One region of the Brevibacterium sp. K72 genome, then DNA from elsewhere that is predicted to be linked to it. Evidence: riboswitches for the same ligand, from Rfam matches in the RefSeq annotation. Region 1 holds a riboswitch; each other region holds the start of a gene.
The links. A riboswitch is a leader RNA that binds a small molecule or an ion and turns the genes downstream of it on or off. The one in region 1 is predicted to bind thiamine pyrophosphate.
Positions count from the first base shown of each region.

Region 2: linked by a shared signal. The riboswitch ahead of ACQ1RG_RS07250 (TenA family protein) and the one ahead of thiM (hydroxyethylthiazole kinase) in region 1 are both predicted to bind thiamine pyrophosphate.
Region 3: linked by a shared signal. The riboswitch ahead of thiO (glycine oxidase ThiO) and the one ahead of thiM (hydroxyethylthiazole kinase) in region 1 are both predicted to bind thiamine pyrophosphate.

Region 1 covers NZ_CP191582.1:107,623-114,982, forward strand. Annotated here, with positions in the region: gene ACQ1RG_RS00540 (TenA family protein) at 9-752, opposite strand; gene thiD (bifunctional hydroxymethylpyrimidine kinase/phosphomethylpyrimidine kinase) at 851-1,717, opposite strand; gene thiE (thiamine phosphate synthase) at 1,714-2,421, opposite strand; gene thiM (hydroxyethylthiazole kinase) at 2,418-3,278, opposite strand; TPP riboswitch at 3,266-3,369, opposite strand; gene ACQ1RG_RS00560 (sugar ABC transporter permease) at 3,605-4,816, opposite strand; gene ACQ1RG_RS00565 (ATP-binding cassette domain-containing protein) at 4,813-5,634, opposite strand; gene ACQ1RG_RS00570 (substrate-binding domain-containing protein) at 5,655-6,773, opposite strand; gene ACQ1RG_RS00575 (LacI family DNA-binding transcriptional regulator) at 6,892-7,360, opposite strand, start outside.
Region 2 covers NZ_CP191582.1:1,648,656-1,656,015, reverse strand. Annotated here, with positions in the region: gene ACQ1RG_RS07280 (DNA-formamidopyrimidine glycosylase family protein) at 1-91, opposite strand, end outside; gene ACQ1RG_RS07275 (MFS transporter) at 112-1,311, opposite strand; gene ACQ1RG_RS07270 (hypothetical protein) at 1,567-3,078, opposite strand; gene ACQ1RG_RS07265 (HutD family protein) at 3,296-3,796, opposite strand; gene ACQ1RG_RS07260 (VOC family protein) at 3,863-4,225, opposite strand; gene ACQ1RG_RS07255 (ATP-grasp domain-containing protein) at 4,343-5,359, shown strand; TPP riboswitch at 5,377-5,479, shown strand; gene ACQ1RG_RS07250 (TenA family protein) at 5,477-6,160, shown strand; gene ACQ1RG_RS07245 (dihydroxyacetone kinase subunit DhaK) at 6,148-7,360, opposite strand, start outside.
Region 3 covers NZ_CP191582.1:2,492,775-2,500,134, reverse strand. Annotated here, with positions in the region: gene arsM (arsenite methyltransferase) at 157-927, shown strand; gene ACQ1RG_RS11175 (ketopantoate reductase family protein) at 1,053-1,967, opposite strand; gene thiE (thiamine phosphate synthase) at 1,964-2,641, opposite strand; TPP riboswitch at 2,665-2,767, shown strand; gene thiO (glycine oxidase ThiO) at 2,758-3,939, shown strand; gene thiS (sulfur carrier protein ThiS) at 3,936-4,172, shown strand; gene ACQ1RG_RS11155 (thiazole synthase) at 4,174-4,959, shown strand; gene moeB (molybdopterin-synthase adenylyltransferase MoeB) at 4,956-6,122, shown strand; gene ACQ1RG_RS11145 (SRPBCC family protein) at 6,106-6,585, opposite strand; gene ACQ1RG_RS11140 (mismatch-specific DNA-glycosylase) at 6,634-7,275, shown strand; gene ACQ1RG_RS11135 (thymidine kinase) at 7,292-7,360, opposite strand, start outside.

The DNA.
Region 1 (7,360 bases):
GTCGGCGCTCACCGCACAGGTTCGGCCGCGGGCACCGCGAAGACGCCCGCGTCCCAGTCCTGCAACGCGTGCGCCGAGGCCCAGAAGTGGAGTTCGTAGACGCACGCGCGTTCGAACGCGGCCCGCATCCGCGCCGCCTCATCGGCTGGCGCCCGGTCGAGTTCGCGTTCGAGGATCTCGACGGCCTTCCGCGTCGACTCGTCGAACTCCGGGGCGTCGTAAGTCTGCACCCACGTCCGATACGGGTGGTTCTCGTCCATCTCTCCGGCGCGCTCGATGAGCACCTTGCCCATGTGCGCGTACACCCAGAAGCAGGGCAGCACTCCCGCGACGCCCTCACCGTAGGACCGGGTCGCGGCCGTGGCGACGAGGAACGAGACGTATCCGAGCGTCGTCGGCGACGGACCCACCCGGTCCTCGGCCTCGAGCTGGGAGTGCGCCTGCCCGAGGCGGGCATCGGAGAGCAGTTGGGCGTGCATCTCCTCCTCGACGGTGATCGCCTCCGCCGCCGAGGTGGACCAGAACCGGGACTCGTCCCGGTCCGTCGTCTTCCCGGCGAGGAAGGACATCGCCTTCGCATATCCGCTGAGGTAGATGCTGTCCTGAGTGATGTAGTTCGTGAACGCAAGAGGATCGAGGCTGCCCTCGGCGAGCTGGCTGAGGAACGGCAGCGCCTCGATCGCCTCGATGATCGGGCGGACGTGGTCCCAGAGTTCGGTGGTCTGCGGGCCGGCGGCGAAGGTCGTCGTCATACGTGTCTCCTTGGGTCGAATCGTCGTCGATCGGGTCGGGTCCGGGGCGCCGCGGTGCTGCGATGGTGAAGCGCTCCGGGTACGGTGCTCGGGCGGGGTCAGCGGCGGACGATGTCGACCTGATGGTCGACCGGTCCGTGGGCGCCCGCGGGGTCGAGGCTGACCTTCCAGTCCGCCGCCGAGGCGAGCGCCCGGGCAAGGAAGTCGAGTCCCCGTTCGACTGCCTGCCGCATGTCCTCAGAGGCCAGCGTCTTCCCGCCGTTGGCCCGCCGGAGGACGGCCGCCTCGGCGGTGATCGCAGCCGAGAGCGTGCACCCGGTCCCGTGCGTGTTCGGGGTCGCGATCCGAGGGTGGGCGAACTCGGTGACCTCCCCGTCGGCGGTGACGAGGATGTCGGCGACCTCGCCGTCTGCGGCGTGCCCGCCCTTGAGGAGGACGGCGCGCGTGCCGCGCGCGACGAGCTCCCTGGCCTGGTCGCGCATCTGCTCAGGGGTCGTCGCCTCGGGCACGTCGTCGCCGAGGAGGAGGGCCGCCTCGGGGAGGTTCGGGGTGATGAGGTCGGCGGCCGGGAGCAGGCGCGTGCGCACGGCGTCGACGGCATCGACCTCGAGGAGGCGGTGTCCGGAGGTCGCGACCATGACGGGGTCGACGGTGAAGAACCCGAAGTCGGAGGTCGCTGCCCGGTCGACGACGAGGTCGACGAGCGACCGGGATCCGAGCATGCCCGTCTTCGTCGCGTCGACGGGCATGTCATTCAGCACGCTGTCGAGCTCATCGGTGACGAAGTCCTCGTCGATCGGGTAGACGCGGGACACCCCGTGGGTGTTCTGCGCGACGAGGGCGGTGATCGCCGTCGTCCCGAGCACGCCGAGGGCGGTGAACGTCTTGAGGTCGGCGTGGATTCCCGCCCCGCCGCTCGGGTCGGTGCCGGCGATCGACAGCGCGATCGGTGGTCGCTCGCTCATGCCTGTTCCCCGTCCTTTCGGGTGCCGTCGCCGAAGGCGTCGAGGAGGTCCGCGGCCGCCTGCTCGGGATCCTCGGCGCGGCAGATCGCGGAGACGACGCAGATGCCGACGAGTCCTCGTCCCCGCAGTTCGTGCGCGCGCTCGGCGTCGATGCCGCCGATCGCGACCGCGGGGATCCCCGCCGAGGCGGTGAGTTCGCCAAGGCGGTCGGGACCGATCCCGGCCGGGGCGTCGGTCTTCGTCGTCGTGTCGAAGACCGGTCCGATGCCGACAAGGTCGACGCCGCCGGTCTCCTGGGCCGTGGCGAACTCCTCGGGTTCGGCGGCGGAGAGGCCGACGAGGGGGCCGTCGCCGAGGAGGTCGCGCACCTCGGCGACGGGGGTGTCGGTCTGGCCGACGTGGATGTGGACGTCGCTGCCCTCGTCGAGGAGGCGGCGGGCGACGGCGACCCGGTCGTTGAGGAAGACGGGAACGCGGCGGTCGGTCCCGGCGGTCGCCTCGGTGACGGCGGTGATGACCTCACGGGTGAGGACGAGGAATTCGGCGTCGTCGATGTCCTTGTCGCGGACCTGGACGACACCGGCTCCCCCGGTCACGGCCGCGCGCACGGTCTCGGCGACGGTTCGACCCGCCCCGGCGCACTGCGCGGTATCGGTGACGAGATAGAGGCGGGTGTCGATGCCCGCGAGCCGATCCCCGCTCATACTGTGGTCACCTCGACCCGGGCGCGGCCGATCCGTTCGTCGTCGGTGGTGAAGAGCGCGTCGAGGAAGTGCACCGAGTAGGTGCCGGGGCCGAGGGCCCCGGTGGCGGCGGCCTCTCCGGCGACGGCGAAGTGGGCGTGGGCGGCGACGACTGCGGTGAAGCGCTCGAACGCGGCCGATCCTGCCGGGCCCGCCTGCGAACTCGTCCCCGCCGGCGGGACGGCGGCGAGGTAGGCGGCGGTCACGGCGCCGAGTGAGCAGCCGGTGCCGATGACGAGCGGCATGAATGAGTGTCCCCCGTCGACGCGGGCGATGTGGTCGGCCCCGTCGATGTGGGCGACGATGGCGTCCCGGGCACCGGAAACGGCGACGATGGCGCCGGTCGTGCGGGCGAGCTCGGCGGCGGCCGGGAGCACGGCGTCGACCTCGTCGGTGGACTCGACCCCGCGCCCGCCCGCTCCGGCTCCGGCCAGTGCCGCGATCTCCGAGGCGTTGCCGCGGATCGCGGTCGGGTGGGCGGCCGCGGCGCGGCGGATCCGGGTGGTGCGGTGGTCGGCAGCGCCGATGCTCACGGGGTCGAGCACCCAGGGTTTGGCATCCTCGGTGACGGCGTCGACGGCGGCGTCGGCGGCGAGGAACTGCTGGTTCGTCGCTGTGCCGAAGTTGACGAGCAGACCGCCGGCGAGGTGGGCGAACTGCGCGGCATCGGCGTCGTGGTCGAGCATCGCCGGTGACGCCCCGACGGCGAGGAGCACGTTCGCGCTGAACTGCTGCACGACCGTGTTCGTGATGCATTGGATGAGCGGGTTCGACGCGCGCAGCCGCGCATGCGCCGACGACAGGTCGATGTCGGTCATGACGATCCCTTCGCTAGCATGGCCCAGATCAGGTTCGATGGGTGTTCTCTCAGCCCTGCGCGAGTCGCACCGGGCACCCCATGTCATTTGCCCCCGACTGTATCACCGACACCTAGGGGGCGACGACGGCGCCCGCACGGCCCACCGCCGCGAACCCACCCGACCCCACTTTCAATCCAGCCGCCCGGCCCCGATGATTCACTTTTCGTCCGATCGATCTGGTCTTGAACCGACTGATCGGGCGAAAAGTGACTCAGTTCCGCCTCGGCGACCGACCCAGCTGCCTACCGGCAGCCGTCAGACCTCTGTCGCCCACCCTCCGACGCCTACCCTCTGCCGACGTAGCGCTGGCCGCGGCGGCTGATCGCGTCGATGACGACGGCGGTGAGGAGGACGAGCGCGGTGATGATCTGCTGCGCATCGGAGTTGAAGCCGATGAGGTAGAGGCCGTTGTTGATCGCTCCGACGACGAGCGCCCCGAGCACAGCGGCCCACGCCGATCCGCGCCCGCCGAAGAGCGAGGTGCCGCCGATGACGGCCGCCGCGATGGCGTTGAGGAGGTCCTGCGTGCCGACGAGCGTCGATCCCGCGTTCGTCGTCACCCCGGCCTTGACGAAGCCGAAGAGCGCGGCGAGGACACCGGCGGTCATGAACACGCTGATGCGCACCCAGGTCACCCGGATGCCGGCGCGCCGGGCGGCCTCGACCTTGCCGCCGACGGCGTAGATCGATCGGCCGTACTTCGTCTTCCGCAGCACGAGGTCGATGACGATCGCGATGACGAGCATGAGGAAGAACGGCATCGCCAGCCCGAAGTCCTGGTTGACGAGGATGAGGAAGCCGAAGACGACTGCGGTGAGAAGGACGATGCGGATGATCACCGACGTCCAGCTCGCGCTGTCGAGTCCGGCGTTGTGCCGCCGCAGCTTCGAGTGGATGAGCCCGGCGGCGAAACCGATGACCGCGACCGCGCCGAAGACGTACGCCCACATCGCGGGGAAGTAGTAGCTCGCGAAATCGAAGGCGAACGTGTCGGCCATCGAGAGGTTCTTCTGCGTGCCGAGCGTCGTCAGGGTCAGTCCGGTGAACGCGAGCAGACCGGCGAGGGTGACGACGAAGGCGGGAATGCCGACGACGGCGAAGAACCAGCCCTGGATGGCACCGACGACGAGGCCGAGGAGGAGCATGATCGTCAGGGCGATGAGCGGGGGCACTCCCTGGCGGACGACGAGGACGCCGAGCACGGAGGCGCAGAGTCCGCCGAGCTGGGCGAGCGAGAGGTCGATCTCGCCGAGGAGGAGGATGAGGTTGATCCCGAGGGCGAGGATCGCGAGGTAGGCGACCTGCGTGGAGAGGTTGACGAGGTTGGCAGGGGAGATGAAGTTGCTGTTCGCCGACTGGAAGACGATGACGATGATGACGAGGGCGAGGATGACCGGGAACGAGCCGAGCTGGCCTTCCCTGATCCGCCGGACGAAGGTGCGGACGAACCCCTCCTGCGAGATCCGTTCGTCAGTGATGAACGAGTTCCGGGTCATCGGCGCTCACCCCTGCGTGCCGCCCGCTGGGTGACGACGTTGTCGTTGGCTCCCGTGATGGCGGCGATGAGGACGTCGGTGCGCTCATCACCGGGGAAGTCGCCGGCGTCCTTGCCCAGGCGCAGGACGTGGACGCGGTCACACACGGCTTGGACGTCGGCCATGTTGTGGCTGACGAGGAGGACGCCGAGGTCGCGGTCGCGGAGGCGTTCGATGAGGTTGAGCACCTCGGCGGTCTGGGCGACTCCGAGGGCCGCGGTCGGCTCGTCGAGCATGACGATCGACGGTTCGCCGAGGAGGGACCTAGCGATCGCGACTGTCTGCCGCTGACCACCGGAGAGGGCGGCGATGGGCACCCGGACGCTGGGGATCTTCGCCGAGAGGCTGCGCAGCAGCTCCCACGACTTCGCCTCCATGGCGACTTCGTCGAGGACGCCGGCCCGGGTGTCCTCGTGGCCGAGGAAGAGGTTCGCCACCACGTCGAGGTTCTCGCACAGGGAGAGGTCCTGGAACACCGTGGCGACCCCCGCCTTCTGCGCGTCCTTGGGTGAGGAGAACCTCTGCGGGCGGCCGTCCATGAGGAGCTCGCCGTCGTCGGCGCCATGGACGCCGGCGATGATCTTGACGAGCGTCGACTTGCCGGCACCATTGTCGCCGACGAGCCCGACGACTTCGCCGCGGCCGATGGTGAGATTGATGTCGGTCAGTGCCTGGACGGCACCGAAGCGCTTGGATATTCCGCGCAGTTCGAGCACGGGCTGTGTGGTCGCCGACGCCCGCCCGAACGCGGGCGTCGGCTCGTTCGTCTGTGAAGTCATCGGCGTGCGCTCAGCGTCCCCTACTCGATTCCGGCATCGGCGCAGAGCTTCTCATCGATGCCCGAGCAGATGTCCGAGGCCTTGATCTGGTCGCCGACGATGTCCTTGATCGTGTCCTTCGTGACGACCTTGGCTTCGACGAAGTCGGTCGGCGTGTCCTTGTACGTCGTCGCGGCCTTCGGCTCCTCGCCGTTGGCGAGCGCGACCGCGGCCTTCGCCGCGTACTCGGCCTGCGGCGGGATGGACTTGTAGATCGTCGCGTACTGCTCGCCCTTGAGGATGTTCTGCAGGCCGTCGACTTCGGCGTCCTGGCCGGTGACGACGGGTTCCTGCTTCGCCTTCGTCGTTGCGGCGAGCACCCCACCGGCCGTGCCGTCGTTGGCCGCGTAGATCGCGATCGGCTTCTCTCCTCCGCCTTGCAGCTGGCCTTCGACCCACTGCCGGGCGTCATCGGGGTTCCAGTCGAGGGTGTCGTGACTGGCGGCGATGTCGACGCCGGCGGCCTTGAGGGTCTCCTCGGCACCGGCCTTGAAGTCGGCGGCGTTGGGGTCCTTCGGGTCGCCGTTGACCATCCACACCGGCCCGGACTTCGGGTCGACGCCCTTGGCCTTGAGCCCGTCGAGGAGGGCCTGACCCTGAAGGTTGCCGATCTTCTTGTTGTCGAACGAGGTGTAGTAGTCGGCTCCGTCGAAGAAGCGGTCGTAGGAGACGACGGGGATCTGCTTCGCTTCGGCCTTCGCCAGGGACGACGCGACCGCCGAGGCGTCGACCGGGTCGAGGACGATGACGTCGACTCCTTCGGTCACCGCAGCCTCGAACTGCTGCTGCTGTTGGGAGGCGTCCTGGTTGGCGTTGCGGTATTCGACCGTCGCATCCGGGTTCGCTTCGGCGACGTACTTCTCGAAATTCGGCTTGTCGAGCGACTCGTAGCGGGTGGTCTTCGACTCGGGCAGGAGAAGGGCGATGGTGACGTCACCGTCGGAGCCGGTACCGGATCCGGCCTCGTCGTTGCCCTGGCCCTTCTGGTTGCCGCAGCCGCTGAGGGCGAGCGCGGAGATCGCGACGGCGGCACCGAGGACGGTGAGCCGGCGGTGGGCGCGCCTCGGCGATGCTGATTCGCGGGTGTGGGAACTGCGCATTCTCGAAACCTTTCCTCATTCTGACAACGTTGTCAGGATGGTAGTCATATTTCGCTCACCGATGAGGTTTGTCAACTGTCCGCGCGGAATTCCCTCCGAGGATCCGACAGCCGCCTGCTCAGCGTGCTGCGACCTGGCGCGGTGACTCCTCACCGCTGCCGCGACGGATGAGGCGGACCGGGGTGAGGCCGTTCGCCGAGGTGAGGAGGGGTATCGACCCTGTTCCGGAGCTGCGACGGTGGTCCCCCGTGAGGACCCGCACCGCCTCGGCGGACATCGCGTCGACATCCGGGTCGACGACGGTGACGTCGAGGAGGTCTGCTCCGGGGAAGTCGTCGATGCCGACGACCGCGGGCCATTGGTCGAGTCGCCGGCTCGCGTCGATCGCCCCCATCGTCACCGTCGCAGAAAGCGTGATGAGCGCGGTCGGGGCGGCCCGGGACCCGAGCAGGGCGGCGACGACGTTCTTCGCGCTCGACTGGTCGTGGGCACCCGTCTCGAGGTAGGCCCGCCAGCCGATGTCCCCGCGACCGGCGAGGACCTCGCGGATGCCTGCGAACCTCCGCGCCTGCGATTCGATCAGGGAT
Region 2 (7,360 bases), 1.5 Mb from region 1:
GCTCGGCGATGTCGACGTGCGCGATGAAGTCGCCGACCACACGGGGCCGGAGGAACTCGACGAGCGCTGAGACTTCGGGCAGTTCCGGCATACCCCCAGTATGGCCCGTGCTCAGCCGGGCGCAAGGAGTCCTGCCCGACGGATGAGCACCCAGATCCCAACGGCAGATCCTACGCAGACCGCTGCGACCGCGAAGGGTCCGACCTCGCCGAGGCGGCTGAGCGCAAGTCCCGCGACGACCGGCCCGAGTGCGGCACCGAGGTTGAGGGCGGCCGTCGCGAACGCTCCCCCGAGGTTCGGCGCGTGCCTCGCCTCGGAGACGATCCGGGCGATGAGAGTGCTGCCGAGAGCGAAGGAGAGGGCCCCGGCTACGGGGGTGAGCACCCAGAAGATCCCCACGCCGAGGTGGTCGCCCCCACCGCGTGCCCCTAGGCCGGCCACTGCGACCACCACCGTGAGCGACGCCCAGACGAGCACGAGACAGGGACCGAGCAGACCGACGATCCGAGCCCAGTGCCGATCGGCGTACCGGCCGGCGACGGTGACGCCGACGAAGGCACCGACGCCGAAGAGAGCGAGCAGGACGGGCACGGCGAGGGGCCGAAGACCGAGCCCCGCCTCGGCGATGACCGCGAGATACGTGAACGCACCGAATGTCGCCGCGTTGACGAGCACCGTCACCGCAATGACGCCGAGGACAGTGCGGGAGCGGAGGACGGCGAGTTCGGTGCGCAGCGGCGGCCGCTGTGCTCCACCGGTGCCGCCGCCTGCGCCCGTCGGCGCGGTGAGGCCGGCAAGGAGGGCCGGCACGCAGAGGACTGCGATGGCCCACAGCGCCGCTCGCCACCCGAAGGATGCACCGAGGACCGCTCCCGCCGGCACTCCGGCGATGAGGGCCAGGGTCGTCCCGGCGAGGACGACGCCGACGGCTCTCGCCTGGCGGTGCGGTTCGACGATGCGGACGATGAGGGCGAGCGCGACGGCGAGGAAGCCGGCGTTGGCGACGGCCGCGACGACGCGGGTGAGGAGCAGGAGCGGGAAGGAGTCGGTGAGCGCTCCGACGATGTGGGCTGCGACGAAGACGATGAGGAACGAGGTCAGTGCCGTCCGCGCGGAGAACCGGCGGGCGAGGATCGCCATGGCCGGGGCACCGAGGACCATGCCGAGCGCGAACGCCGTGGTGAGCAGTCCCGCCTCGGTGAGCGTGATGCCGAGGTCGGCGGCGATATCGGTGAGCAGCCCGGCGAGGACGAATTCGGAGGTGCCCTGCGCGAAGACGGCAAGGGCAAGGAAATAGAGCAGAGCAGGCATGAGCCGGCCTTTCGGATGAGCAGTGAATGGATTCTTCCGAAGGGCACTGCCGATGCCGGGCCTGTGTGCGGCTGAGACGTGCGCGCTGAGGTCTATCGGGCTATCGGCGTGCCGACAGCCCGGTCCTGGATGCTTCTGGTGTGCTCACGCTCTCAGGCTAACGATCCCGGCCGCGGACAGCAAAGCGTCGGGCGGTCACGGTGACCGCCCGACGCAGAGGTGAATGGTGCCGGGGTGGCTCAGCTGTGCGCCGGCTCAGCCCTGAGAGGTGGCTGCGCTGCCGCCGGAGCCCGAGCTTCCCGAACCGGAGCCGCTGCCCGCACCACCGGAACCGGAGCCCGAGCCTGAACCGCCGGAAGCGCTCGATCCGCTTCCGCTCCCACCGGAACCGCTGCCGCTCGATCCCGAGCCGTCGGAGCTGCTGCCGGAGCCGGACGTACCCGAATCGCTGCCGGAGGTGCTGCCCGACCCGTCCGAGGTGGTCGAGGAGTCCGAGCCCGAACTGCTCGATCCCGAGGTGTCCGAGGACGTCCCGCTCGTGTCGCTGCTCGAGTCCGTTCCCTGTTCGGTGCCCGTCTGGTCGCCCTGGGTGGTCGACGTCGAGCTCTGGTCGCTCTCACCGGTCGTCGACGAGCTGCTGTTGCTGCTGGTGTTGGCCTGCTCACCGTTCGCGCTGGAGTTCGACGAACCCGAACCGCCGTCGCTGCCGCCCTCGCGCGAAGTGTCGGATTCCCCGCCACCGGAGCCGCCCGTCACCGACTTCGAGATCTCTGAGGTGCCCGGAGAGATGTCGGCGTCGGTGAGGTTCTCGGCGATGACGACTCCGCCGAGGCCGATGCCGAAGGCCGCGACGCCGATCGCCACAGGGTAGAGGACGCGCTTGCGCTTGAGCTTCTGCCACCACGACTTCGGTTCGTCGTCGGTGTCTGTACCGGCCGCGGCCTCGGCGTCCGCTTCGGCCTCGTCGAGGTTGCCGAACGCGGTGTCGCTGCGATCGCCGTCGCCCACGGCTCCGTGGACGGCCGTCTCATCAGGGGCAGTGCCGCCGGTCGGCGAGGTCGTTCCGTAGACGGCGGTGGCGTCAGGGTTCGCGTCCGGGTTCGCGTCAGGGGTGCGCAGTTGGGGACCGGCGGCCGCGGCCGCCCCACCGAGGGCAGCTCCGCCTCCGGCAAGCGGCAGACCTGCACCCTTCTTCACCGCGGGGGCGAGCTTTGCGCCGACCTCCTTGACCGCTTCTTTGCCCTTCTCAAGGCTCTTGCTGTAGAGGCTCACGGCGACCGCAGTGACGATGCTCGCGATGCCTGCGCCGATGACGGTGCCGGCGACGCCGAGCTGTCCGCCGATGACCGATGACGTCGCTGCCGCACCGGCGCCGGCCAGCAGCTGGGTGGCCGACATCCCGTTCCCGGACTTCTCCTTCTTCTCGCCGTCCTGGTCCTCGCCGGTCTGAGCATCCTGTGCCACGGCGGGCGCGACAGCCGTGGACTCGGTATGCCCCGCAGCGGGCTGCGCTGCCGTCGGCTGTGCTGCCGCGGGCTGGGCATCATGACGAATGGGGTTGGGCGGCATGACCGGGGTCGTCGCCGGATGCGCCGCTGTCATCTCCTCGGTGATGAGCGGCAGCGTCTGTGACGGCTGGGTGCCGTGGGTCGGCTGGGCACCAGGGGTCGGTTGGGCACCAGGGGTCGGCTGCGGCATCGATCCCGCGGCGCCGTTCGCGCCTGCGGGATCGGACGAGTTGTGCGGGTCTCTCTGTTGCGACGCCAAAGTACCTCCCAGAACGTGTGTCAGCTCCCAGTATTCTCCGTGGAAGTCCAGAGACCCTGACCGGGCCCACCCGAGCCTGGGAGCCTCCTGGACGCCCGGCCGACGACTCCGCTGATGACCAGCAACGACGCCTCGACCTGTGACCGCCGGTACACCCGACTCGCACGTTTTCCTCAGGATTCGCTTCCGTGTGGGCGCGACCGGAGCCTCCCCCTCCTCAGCTCATCTCGATGACGCCGAGGCGGCCCGGCAGCTCCTCGGAACCGTCGAGTTCGAGGAGGGTGAACCGCCCCCATCCCTCGACCGGTTCGAGTGTGAGGACGAATCGTGGCCGCTCGGCGGGTGCGGGCAGCATCGTCAGGGCAGGGTGGTCGCCTTCGCGCTCGGTCATGAGGTTGATCGCGAAGCAGAACTCTCGCAGTTCGGTGAGAGCGACGTCGGCATCGCCGCTGAAACGCAGGGGACGCCCGGGGCCCGCCCGGTGGAGGGTGCCGTCGATCGACAGGACCACCTCGGCGGTGGGACAGAAGATCCGATCGAGTCCGGGCAGGGACGAGAACGGACCCGGACGATCGAGGCGGGCGATGCTCAGCCGCCACCGGCGGCGATCCGGGGTGAGGCGCGCGGATTCGTCGAGTGAGACGAGTTCGGTCGTCTCACCTGCGCCATTGGCCCACGGTCTCGGTGCGATGTCGTCGAACGACGCGATGAGGTCCATGCTCGCCATCGTAGACGCGGGCGCCGTCACGGCTGGCCCGCGCCGCCTCAGTCGGCCGGCACCGCCTCAGCTGACGCAGAGGCAGAACGGATGGCCGGCGGGGTCGAGGAAGACGCGGAAGGTCTCCCCCGGCTGCACCGCGGCCTTGCCGGCACCGAGTTCGATGACCTGTGCCTCTGCGGTGTCAAGGTCGTCGACCATGACGTCGATGTGCATCTGCTGCGGATGCTCCTGGCTGGGCCAGCTCGGGGCGTGGTAGTCCTCGACCTGCTGGAAGCAGATGGGCGGCCAGGAGTCGGATGTGATCTCAGCCCACGTGCCGTCGTCGTCGACGCGGACCTGCCAGTCGAGGAGGTCGCCGGAGAAGCGGGCGAGCTCACCAGCATCCGGAGCGTCGAGAACGATCACGGGCTGCTTTGCGATAGCCATAGCCTGAGTCTACGCCGGTGGACGGACGCGGTGAACGGCTTCGGCCGGGAATCCCCGGACCCGTAGGATTGTTGAGCAATACGTCCAGCGTTCCGACACGACATCGAGAGGCCTTCCATGAGCACCCAGCAGCTGCCCGTCGCCGACAGGCCCGCGGTCTACATCATCCACGACAACCCGGAGTGGATCACCCCCTTCGCCGAGGCGCTCGAGTCCCAGGGCGTCGACTACGTCGAATGGCTGCTGCCCGGAGCGACGATCGACCTGGCCGCCGAGCCGCCCGAGGCCCTCTTCTGGTCCCGCCTCTCCGCGTCCTCGCACACGCGCACCGACCCGCATGTCAAGGACTTCGGCCGGGCGGTGCTCGCGTGGCTCGAGGCCGCCGGTCGGACGGTCATCAACGGTTCCGACGTCTACGAGCTCGAGGTCAGCAAGATCCGCCAGCACCGTGAACTCGCAGCCCACGGCTTCGACGTCCCCAGGACCGCCGCCGCGTTCGGGAGCACCGCGATCACCGAGGCGGCTGCGGACTTCGCTCCCCCGTTCATCACCAAGCACAACCAGGGCGGCAAGGGCCTGGGCGTGCGCCGGTTCGACTCCCACGCCGACCTCGAGCAGGCGATCGCCGACTTCGGACCCGACGGCGCGGACGAGCCGATCGACGGCATCACCCTCATCCAGGAGTACCTGCAGCCGGCCGCACCGTTCATCACCCGCGCCGAGTTCATCGGCGGCCGGTTTCACTATGCCGTGAGAGTCGATGTCTCTGCCGGCTCGTTCGAACTCTGCCCCGCCGACGCGTGCGAGATCCTGACCGCTGGGACCGCCGGGGACCAGCGCACCGCCTCGGCGCCGGTCAGCCAGTTCACCCGGCGCGAGGAGATCACCGCACAGACCCCGCTCATCGGCCGACTCGAGGAACTGCTCCGCGACCTCGGCATCGACTTCGCCGGTGTCGAGTTCATCGAGACCACCGACGGCCGGCAGGTCGTCTACGACATCAACACGAACACGAACTACAACTCGGCCGTCGAGGAGGCCGAGCGTGCGGCCGGCCGGCAGCCCGCGGCAGCGCGCATCGCCGAGGAGTTGAGCCTGCGCCTCGGCGCGGTTGCGGGCATTCCCGTGCCCTGACCGGGCCTGATAGTCTCAGACCACCACAGGGGAGCGCCTGACCCGGCGCTGAGAGTGCGAAGGCAGACCCTTACACCTGATCCGGATGATGCCGGCGGAGGAAGTTGGAGGAGACGAATGATCACTGTGTCCCAGGGCGGCGCCGTCGAGGCGCTGCGCGACTCAGCGGACGAGGACTGGTCGGCCGCGGTCGGCCACCGGTTCGTCGAGGAGCTCTTCGCGGGCACCGTGCCTGACGACGTCATGGCGACCTACCTCGTCCAGGACTACCAGTTCTTCGAGGATTTTCTCGCGATGCTCGGCGCGTGCGTCGCGCATGCCGACCGGATCGAGGCGAAGCTCCGCTTCGCCCGGCAGCTGGGGTTCCTCGAAGCCGATGAGGATTCGTACTTCATCCGCGCCTTCGCCGAGGTAGGGGTGACCGAGGACGACTACGCCGACCCTGTCCTCCTCGCTCCGACAGAAGGCTTCCGCGAGGTCATGCGGACCGCCGTCGCCTCGGCGTCGTACCCGGATCTCCTCGTCGTCCTCGTCATCGCCGAATGGCTCTACCTCGACTGGGGTGAGCTCGAGCGGGAGATGCCCACCCGTGCCGTCCACGTCGGCTGGATCGACCTCCACCGCGGTGAGGACTTCTCCGCGTGGGTGCAGTTCCTCGTCGACGAACTCGAACGCGTCTTTCCCCGGGGTGATGACGCCGAGTCGGTCACGACCCGAAAGCGGCTGACCGCGCTGTGGGGGCGGGCCGTCGGGCTCGAGCGCGCGTTCTTCGATGAGGCGTACCGGGCTCAGCGTTCGTAGACCTCGGCGGCCGCGGTGAAGAGCAGCGAGATCCCGACCGCGCCCGCGTCGGGGGTGCCATGGCCGCGCCCGTCGACATAGCTCGCACGACCGCGCCTGGCCTGGAGTTCGGCCGTGGCCTGGGCGGCGTCGGCGGCCGTCTCGGCGGCCGAGGCGAATCCTCCGCTCAGCGCTGAGGCGGTCGGTTCGAGGACGTCGATGACCGTCCGGTCGCCGGGCTCGGCTCCGCCGACGCGGCGGATCGCCGCCGAGCCAGCCGCGGTCGCCTGCTCCCAGACGGTCCTCGGGTGCTCGTCGTCCCCAAGCTTCGCGTATCCGGCGTTGAGCTCCTGGAAGAGCAGGCCGAGCAGAGGCCCGCTCGTGCCGCCGACGCCGTTGAGGAAGGCACGTTCGGCGGCGGCGAATCCCGCCGCGTCGGCCTCCTCCATGAGTCGGGTCGCATGGCGGAGACCGCCGCGGAGGTTGTCGCCGAAGTCGCCGTCACCGGTGACCTGGTCGAGTCGCGTGAGGTGGCCGTGATGCTCTTCGGCGAGTTCGGCGAAGCGGATGACGACGGCGGTCTCGAGGTCGGTGCTGCGATCCTGTGCGCGGGTGCGCAGTGTGCCCACGTCGGTCTCGTCTGCGCCACCCTGGTCGGTAACGCGTTCGGCGATAGATGCGGTCGGTGTGCCGTCGGCGACGGGCGCGGGGAAGGCCGCAGTGCAGGTGGCGGCTTCCCACCAGTCCAACCACTGCGGCTGCATTCGGGTGAGCGTGATCGAGAAGCCGGTCATGTCGAGGGCGGTGACGTAGTCGCCGACGAGGGACGCCGCGACCTTCTCGCCCTTGGCTTCGAGGGCGCGGGTGACGGCGTCGAAGACGTTGAAGAGCTCGATCTGCGTGCTGGCACCGAGTCCGTTGACGAAGACGAGGAGGTCGCCGTCGGCGGGGTCGCCTGCGACGGCGGCGTGGACCTCGTCGACCATCCTCGCCACGAGTGCGTCGAAGTCCTCCCGGTCGATCGAGGAAGCGGCACGTTCACCGTGGATGCCGACCCCGTACTCGAGCGTTCCCTCGGCCAGATCGAAGGCGGGCCTCCCTGTGTGGGAGTCGGTCTGGGCGCGGGCGGCGACGGCGAGGCTGCGGGAACGGTCGGCCACTTCGGCGCCGAGGTCGGCGAGTTCGTCGAGCCCGAGCCCGGAGTCGGCGGCGGCACCGAGG
Region 3 (7,360 bases), 1.4 Mb from region 1:
CGGTTGCAGGCCCCGGCCATTCTACTCACATGCCGTCGGCGACGAGGGTGCCGCAGCCGAAACGGCTGGGGGCGGACAGCGGCGTTGACACGTGCTGGGGAGACGACCAGGATCGATCTCACACCGGTGACGAGGAAGCGACGGAGAGGAAGCGCTATGGCTGACGACGACCAGGTCCGCGAAGCAGTGCGGGCGCGTTATGCGGAGGCGGCGACGGCCTCCGCATCCGGAGTGGGCAACGATGAGCTGCTCCGCGAGGACGGCAGCGCGGACTGCTGTCCCGAATCCCCGCGCGGATTCGGTGCCGGACTCTATGACGCGACGACGGTCGGGGGCATGCCCGTCGGCGCCGTCGAGGCGAGTCTCGGCTGCGGCAACCCCACCGACGTCGCCGAGCTCAGGGATGGCGAACGGGTGCTCGATCTCGGTTCGGGCGGTGGTCTCGACGTCCTCCTCTCCGCCCGCCGGGTCGGTGCCACCGGATTCGCCTACGGGGTGGACATGACCGATGAGATGCTCGCTCTCGCCGAGGAGAACCGGGCGAAGTCGGGCCTGACGAACGTCGAGTTCCTCAAAGGCACGATCGAAGCCGTCCCGCTCCCGGACGCCGCCGTCGACGTCGTCATCTCCAACTGCGTTATCAACCTCTCCACGGACAAGCACTCCGTGCTCAGCGAGATGTTCCGCGTGCTCGCTCCGGGCGGGCGCATAGGAGTCTCCGATGTCGTCTCCGAAGACCGTCTCAGCCCGCAGGAGCGCAGTGAGCGCGGGTCGCATGTCGGCTGCATCGCCGGGGCCCTGTCACGAACGGAGTATGTCGACGGTCTTCGCGCTGTCGGATTCGTCGACGTCGCGGTCGACTTCACGCGTGAGGTCGCCGACGGCATGCACTCGGCGATCGTGCGGGCGGTCAAGCCGGCCGGCTGAGCCTGGAAACATCGCTCGCCCTCGTGCTCTCCGGTCTCGCCGAGGCGGCCCATCGTCTCCGCGCAGGCGGCGGCCGGTGCGCGCGGGCTTCCGAAACCGTGGCCAGGCTGCAGACCCCTCTCCGGTCATCCCGCCCGGTCGATCTCGCCTGCTCGCAGCTGCACGAGAGTGAGGTCGAGCAGCGGGGTCGCGACCCCGAGTCCCGCCGCGGTCGCCGCGAGGCTGCCGAGGATGTGCTCGGTCTCGTTGGGCAGTCCGGCGGTGACGTCGCGATAGAGCGATGAGGTGAATGAGGAGCCCTCGGCGGTGAGCATCGAGAGCGTCACCGCGCGGGAGCGCGCCGAGATCGGGTGTCCGGCGCCCATCGCCACGGCTTCGAGCTCGTCGACGATCGCGACGACGTGGGGTTCGCCGCCGGCGGCCATGATCGCCCCGACGGGCGCCCGGAAGAGGCACGTGACCACGCCGGCTGCGGCGATGAAGACCCACTTCTCCCAGAGTGCGTCATCGATGGCATCGATGACCTGGAGGCGGAAGCCGGGGACGTCGAGGGCCTCGACGATCCCGGAAGGCACCTCTCCCCCGCCGAGGCGGCCGATCGTCATCGTCGCCATGTCCGTCATCTGCACAACGTCGTATCCGCGCATCGTGCCGATGATCTTCACGAGGCCCCCGAGCACCTGCCCGGGGAACTCCCTGTCCAGGCGGTCGATATGGGCCATGCCGTTGAGGAACGGAATGATGAGCGTGTCCGGCCCGATCGCCGGGCGAATGTCGTCGATGACCTGGTCGAGGCCGCCGGCCTTGACGGCGATGAGGACGAGGTCCGCAGGGATCGGGTTCGCTGCGAGCTCCTCGGCGGTCGTCACGGCCACCGGGTTCGTCCTGTCCTCGTCGGGGCCGATGAAGCGCAGCCCCGATGCGCGCAGCGCCTCGGCGCGCTCGGGTCGGACGAGGAAGGTGACGTCACGTCCGGCTTCGACGAGGCGGGTGCCGAACGCTCCCCCGGTGGCCCCGGCTCCGGCGATGAGGATCCTCACAGCTCTCCCTTCAGGGTCGCTGCCGCTGCGGCGGGATCATCGGCCTCGGTGACGGCGCGGACGACGACGATGCGCTCGGCTCCGGCTTCGCGCACCGCGTCGAGCCGCTCACCGGCGGCGATGCCGCCGATCGCGAACCAGGGGGTGTTCACCCGTCCGGTGATCTCCCGCAGGGGCTCGAGGCCGACGGCCGGTCGCCCGGGTTTCGTCGGGGTCTCCCACACGGGCCCGAGGCAGAGGTAGTCGATGTCGGGGTCGGCGTCGGCGGCGAGCGCCTGGTCGATCGAGTGGGTCGAGCGGCCGAGGAGGACGTCGGGTCCGAGCACGGCACGGGCCTGGCCGCTCGTGAGGTCACCCTGTCCGACGTGGAAGACGTCGGCGCCGACGAGGAGGGCGACGTCGGCACGGTCGTTGACGGAGAAGAGCCTGCCATGGCGGCGGGCGGCGTCCCGGAGGACCTCGAGGGCGGCGATCTCCTCTCGTGCCTCCAGGCTCTTGTCGCGCAGCTGGATGATGTCGACGCCCCCGGCGTATGCGGCGTCGAGGAACGCGGCGAGATCGCCCTGCTTGGTTCTGGCATCGGTGCAGAGGTAGAGGCGGGCCTCCTCGAGCGAGCGCCGACGCGCGGTTCGAGTCGTGGTCTGCGTGTCTCGCTGGGCGGAGGACGTTGTCATCGCGGGAACCATGCTCCTAGAGTAGAGGAGTTCGCGGGAGCCTCGCTGGGAGGCTGAGAGGGCTTCGTGCCGACCGCCGCACCTGATGCGGGTCATGCCGCCGGAGGGAGAATACAGTGCACGTCATCGTCGTCGGGGCCGGGATCATCGGGCTCGCCACAGCATGGGAACTGCGTGGCCGGGGAGCGTCGGTCACGCTCATCGACCCCGCACCCGGCGAAGGGGCCTCGTATGCCGCCGCCGGCATGATCGCCCCGGCCGCGGAGATCGCATGGGGCCAGTCCCCGCTCTTCCCCCTCATGCGCACCTCTGCCGATCTCTACCCCGACTTCGCCTCGCGACTCACCGCCGAGACCGGGCACGACCTCGGCGAGACGAGAACCGAGACCCTCGTGTGCGCCGGAGACAGGGCGGACCTCGCGACCCTGCGGGACCTGCGCGCTCTGCAGACCGAGGCGGGGTCCGAGGTAGAGCTCATCACCGGGTCGCGGGCCCGTGATCTCGAGCCTGCGCTCTCGCCGGGGGTGAGCGGGGCGGTGCGCATCCCCGGCGACCATGCGATCGACCCACGACGGATCACCGGCGCCCTGCTCTCGCTCCTCGACGACGACATCGTCCGTGAGGAGGCGACCGGACTCGTCCGCGTCAGCGGCCGAACAATCGGTGTCACCCTCGCCGATGGGCGCAGCCTCGCGGCCGACCAGATCGTCCTCGCCGCCGGAGAAGCGGCGGGATCGATCGCAGGCACCCCCGACCTGCCGCTGCGCGCCGTCCACGGCGACATCATCCGGCTGCGCACCGACCCGAGCGCGCCACCGCTGCTCACCCGCACCATCCGCGGACTCGTCGCCGGTCGGCCCGTCTACATCGTCCCCCGTCCCGACGGGGAGCTCGTCCTCGGCGCCACGTCCCGGGAGGACGGTCGCCCCGGGGTGCTCGCCGAGGGCGTCCACCGTCTCCTCCACGACGCCGAAAGGCTCGTGCCCGGGATCCTCGACGCGGAGGTCACCGAGATCACTGCCCGTGCCCGGCCTGGTTCCCCCGACGATCTCCCGTTCGTCGGGCGCACGGATCCCGGCTGCGTCGTCTCCACTGGGTACTTCCGCCACGGGGTCCTCCTCACCCCGCTCGGGGCCCGCTTCGGCGCCGACCTCGTCTGCGGCTCGGACTCCCCGTGGCTGCCCGCAGGGGCGCCCGCGGCCCTTGCTCCCCGCCGCTTCTCCGAAGCCGCACAGTCGAACGAGAGCCCGTCTCCGCGCCTCGTGGCGGCGATGACCACAGCAAGGAAGGAACCATGACCATCACACTCAACGGGGAGAGCAGCGAGCTCGCCTCAGGCACCACGGCCCGCTCGCTCGTCGAGCACGTCACCGGCAGGCAGCTCGCGACGGACGGGACTCCCGTCGACGGAGGCCGTCTCGGGGTGGCCCTCGCCGTCGACGGTGAGGTCATCCGCCGTGGACTCTGGGCCGAGTTCGCCATCGTCGACGGCCAGACCGTCGACATCGTCACCGCTGTGCAGGGAGGCTGAGATGAGCTGGACGATCGACGGAGCGACCTTCGACTCCCACCTCGTCATGGGCACCGGAGGGGCGAGCACCCTGAGCATCCTCGAGAACGCACTGACCGCCTCGGCGACGGAGCTGACGACCGTGGCGATCCGCCGTTTCGACGCTGACGCCAGGGACTCGGTCTTCGCCCTCCTCGAACGCCTCGGCATCCGCTCCCTGCCGAACACCGCGGGCTGCTATACCGCCCGGGACGCTGTGCTCACGGCCAAGCTCGCCCGGGAGGCGCTCGAGACCTCGTGGGTCAAACTCGAGGTCATCGCTGACGAGGATACCCTCCTGCCCGACCCGGTCGAGCTCTTCCGGGCGGCCGAGGAGCTCGTCCTCGACGGGTTCACGGTCTTCGCCTACACCAACGACGATCCGGCGCTCGCGAAGCGCCTCGAGGACGCCGGGGTCGCCGCGGTCATGCCGGCAGGGGCCCCGATCGGCTCGGGTCTGGGCATCCTCAACCCCCACAACATCGAGACGATCGTCGCCCGTGCGCAGGTGCCCGTCATCCTCGATGCCGGCGTGGGCACGGCCTCGGATGCGGCGCTGGCGATGGAGCTCGGGTGCACGGCCGTGCTGCTCGCCTCGGCGGTCACCCGCGCCCATGACGCACCGGCGATGGCTCGGGCGATGGCGCTCGCCGTCGAGGCGGGCCGCCTGGCTCGGGGCGCGGGACGGATCCCCAAGCGTCCGCTGGCACTCGCCTCCTCACCTCACGAGGGCAGGGTCACCACGGAGAACCTGGTGATGGGGCCATGAGCGGGACACCTCTGCGCCCGCTCGTCGAGCCCGTCGACGCGCTCACGCCCGATGAGCTCGCCCGGTACGCGCGGCATCTCAGCCTCCCAGAGGTCGGAGATCTCGGCCAGCGGCGGCTGCGGGCCGCGCGGGTCCTCGTCGTCGGCGCCGGCGGCCTCGGAGCCCCGGTGCTCCAGTACCTCGGGGCGGCGGGGATCGGACTCCTCACCGTCATCGACGACGACCGCGTCGAGGTCTCGAACCTTCAGCGCCAGATCCTCCATCGCGATGCCGACGTCGGCCGCCCCAAGGCAGACTCGGCCAGGGATGCGCTGCTGCGCCTCGACCCGCATCTGTCCGTGACCGCCCTCGCGGAACGCCTGAGCCCGGACAATGCACTCGAGCTCTTCGCCGCCCACGATCTCGTCATCGACGGTGCGGACAACTTCGCGACCCGGTATCTGTCCAACGATGCCGCCGAGCTCACCGGCACCCCGCTCGTGTGGGGGACGATCTTCCGCTTCGAGGGCCAGGTGAGCACCTTCGTGCCCGGTCACGGACCGATGCTGCGCGACCTCTTCCCCGACATCCCCGACGCCGATTCGGTGCCCACCTGTGCCGAGGGAGGAGTCCTCGGCGTCCTCTGCGGTCTCGTCGGATCGACGATGGCCGCCGAGGCCGTCAAGCTCATCTGCGGCATCGGGGACCCCCTCATCGGCAGGCTCCTGCGCACGGATGTGCTGGGGACGACCTTCACGACGCTGCGTTTCTCCGCCGACCCGGATCGGCCTGCCGTGACCGACCTCACCGAGGTCGCCGTCGCGTGTGCGGCTCCCCCGGCAGCTTCGGCGCCCGCCGTCGACGAGGTCACCGTCGCCGAGGCTCGTGCGTTGGGGGCCGACGCGGTCATCGTCGATGTCCGCGAGGAGTGGGAGCGGCAGGTCCAGTCCATCCCCGGCACCGTCCATGTGCCCCTCGACGTCGTCGTCGACCGGGGGTGGCCGGCCCTCGCCGAGGTGGTCGGCCCCGCCACCGACATCGTCGTCCACTGCCGGTCGGGAGTCCGGTCGGCGAAGGCCGTGGCGGCCGCGGCTCCCGGCACTCCGGAGGGAGTGCGCCTGCGCTCGCTGGCCGGCGGGATCGAGGCCTGGTCCGCCGCGGACTCCCCTACGCCCGCGCGCTGAGGCGACGGCGCAGGCCGGTCTCGCCTGCGGCCATGACCGCGGCATGCATCCTGGCCGACAGGGGGCGCAGCAGGCGTGGGGCCAGACGCGTCGTCGTCACGCACCACACGGCATCGATGACGGTGAGCGGTCCCGACCGGCGCAGCGTCCACACCCCGGTACCGCGCAGGTCCCCCTCGGCGCTGAGCACGACCTGCCGGGGCGGGTCGATCGCTTCGATGCGCAGCATCATCGACAGGGAGAGGCCGAGGGGGCTGCGCACACCGATCTGCGCCCTGGAGCCTTCGGCGAGCGTTCCGTCGACAGCGTGCACCCACGCCAGTCCCGGCCACCAACCAGGCCAGTCGTCGATGGCGGAGAGCACGTCCCACACCGGCTCGACCGCTTCGGCGACGCGCCAGGTCGTCTCGAAGTGGAACGGAGCGGACTCGCCTGATTCCGCTCGGGTGTGTGCGTGGCTCATGCCGGACCTCCGTTCGGCTCGTCGTCCTTCGACGGTAGTCTGGGGGACGTGTCCGAGGAAAGCCGCAGCTCCCGCAGACCGTCCCCGCTGGCGGGACGGAAACCGACCAAGGACGATCTCGCCCGCTTCGCCACCGACGATCCCGATGCGATCGACGATGTGCTGCCCGCGGGTTCCGGGCAGCTCTCCCTCCTGATCGTCGGCATCAATCCGGGTCTGTGGACGGCGGCGGTCAACGCCCCGTTCGCCCGCCCCGGCAACCGCTTCTGGCCCTCGCTCCACCAGGCGGGGCTCACCGACCACCTCGTGGATGCGTCTCTCGGCCTCTCGATCGAGGATGAGGAGCATCTGCTCTCCCGCGGCATCGGCATCACCAACCTCGTCGGTCGGGCCACCGCGAGAGCCGATGAGCTGAGGAACGAGGAGTTGCGCGACGGAGGGGCGAGGCTCGTCGAGCGCCTCTCGGAGATCCGCCCGAAGGCGGTGGCGATCGCCGGCATCACCTCGTTCCGCATCGCCTTCTCCCAGCCGAAGGCCACACTCGGGGTCCAGGACACGTCCCTCATTCCCGGCTGGCCTGCGGACATCGAGCTGCGGGTCGTCCCGCAGCCGAGCGGTCTCAACGCGCACTACAACATCGCCGCTCTCGCCGAGATCTGGCGACAGGTGTGGGCCGACATCGCCGACTGACCGCAGAGCGTATGGGTCAGGGCTCCGTTGCGGTGCCGTGTCCGAAGTGCTCTCGGCAGCGGGCGACGTACGAGTCGAGGCCGCC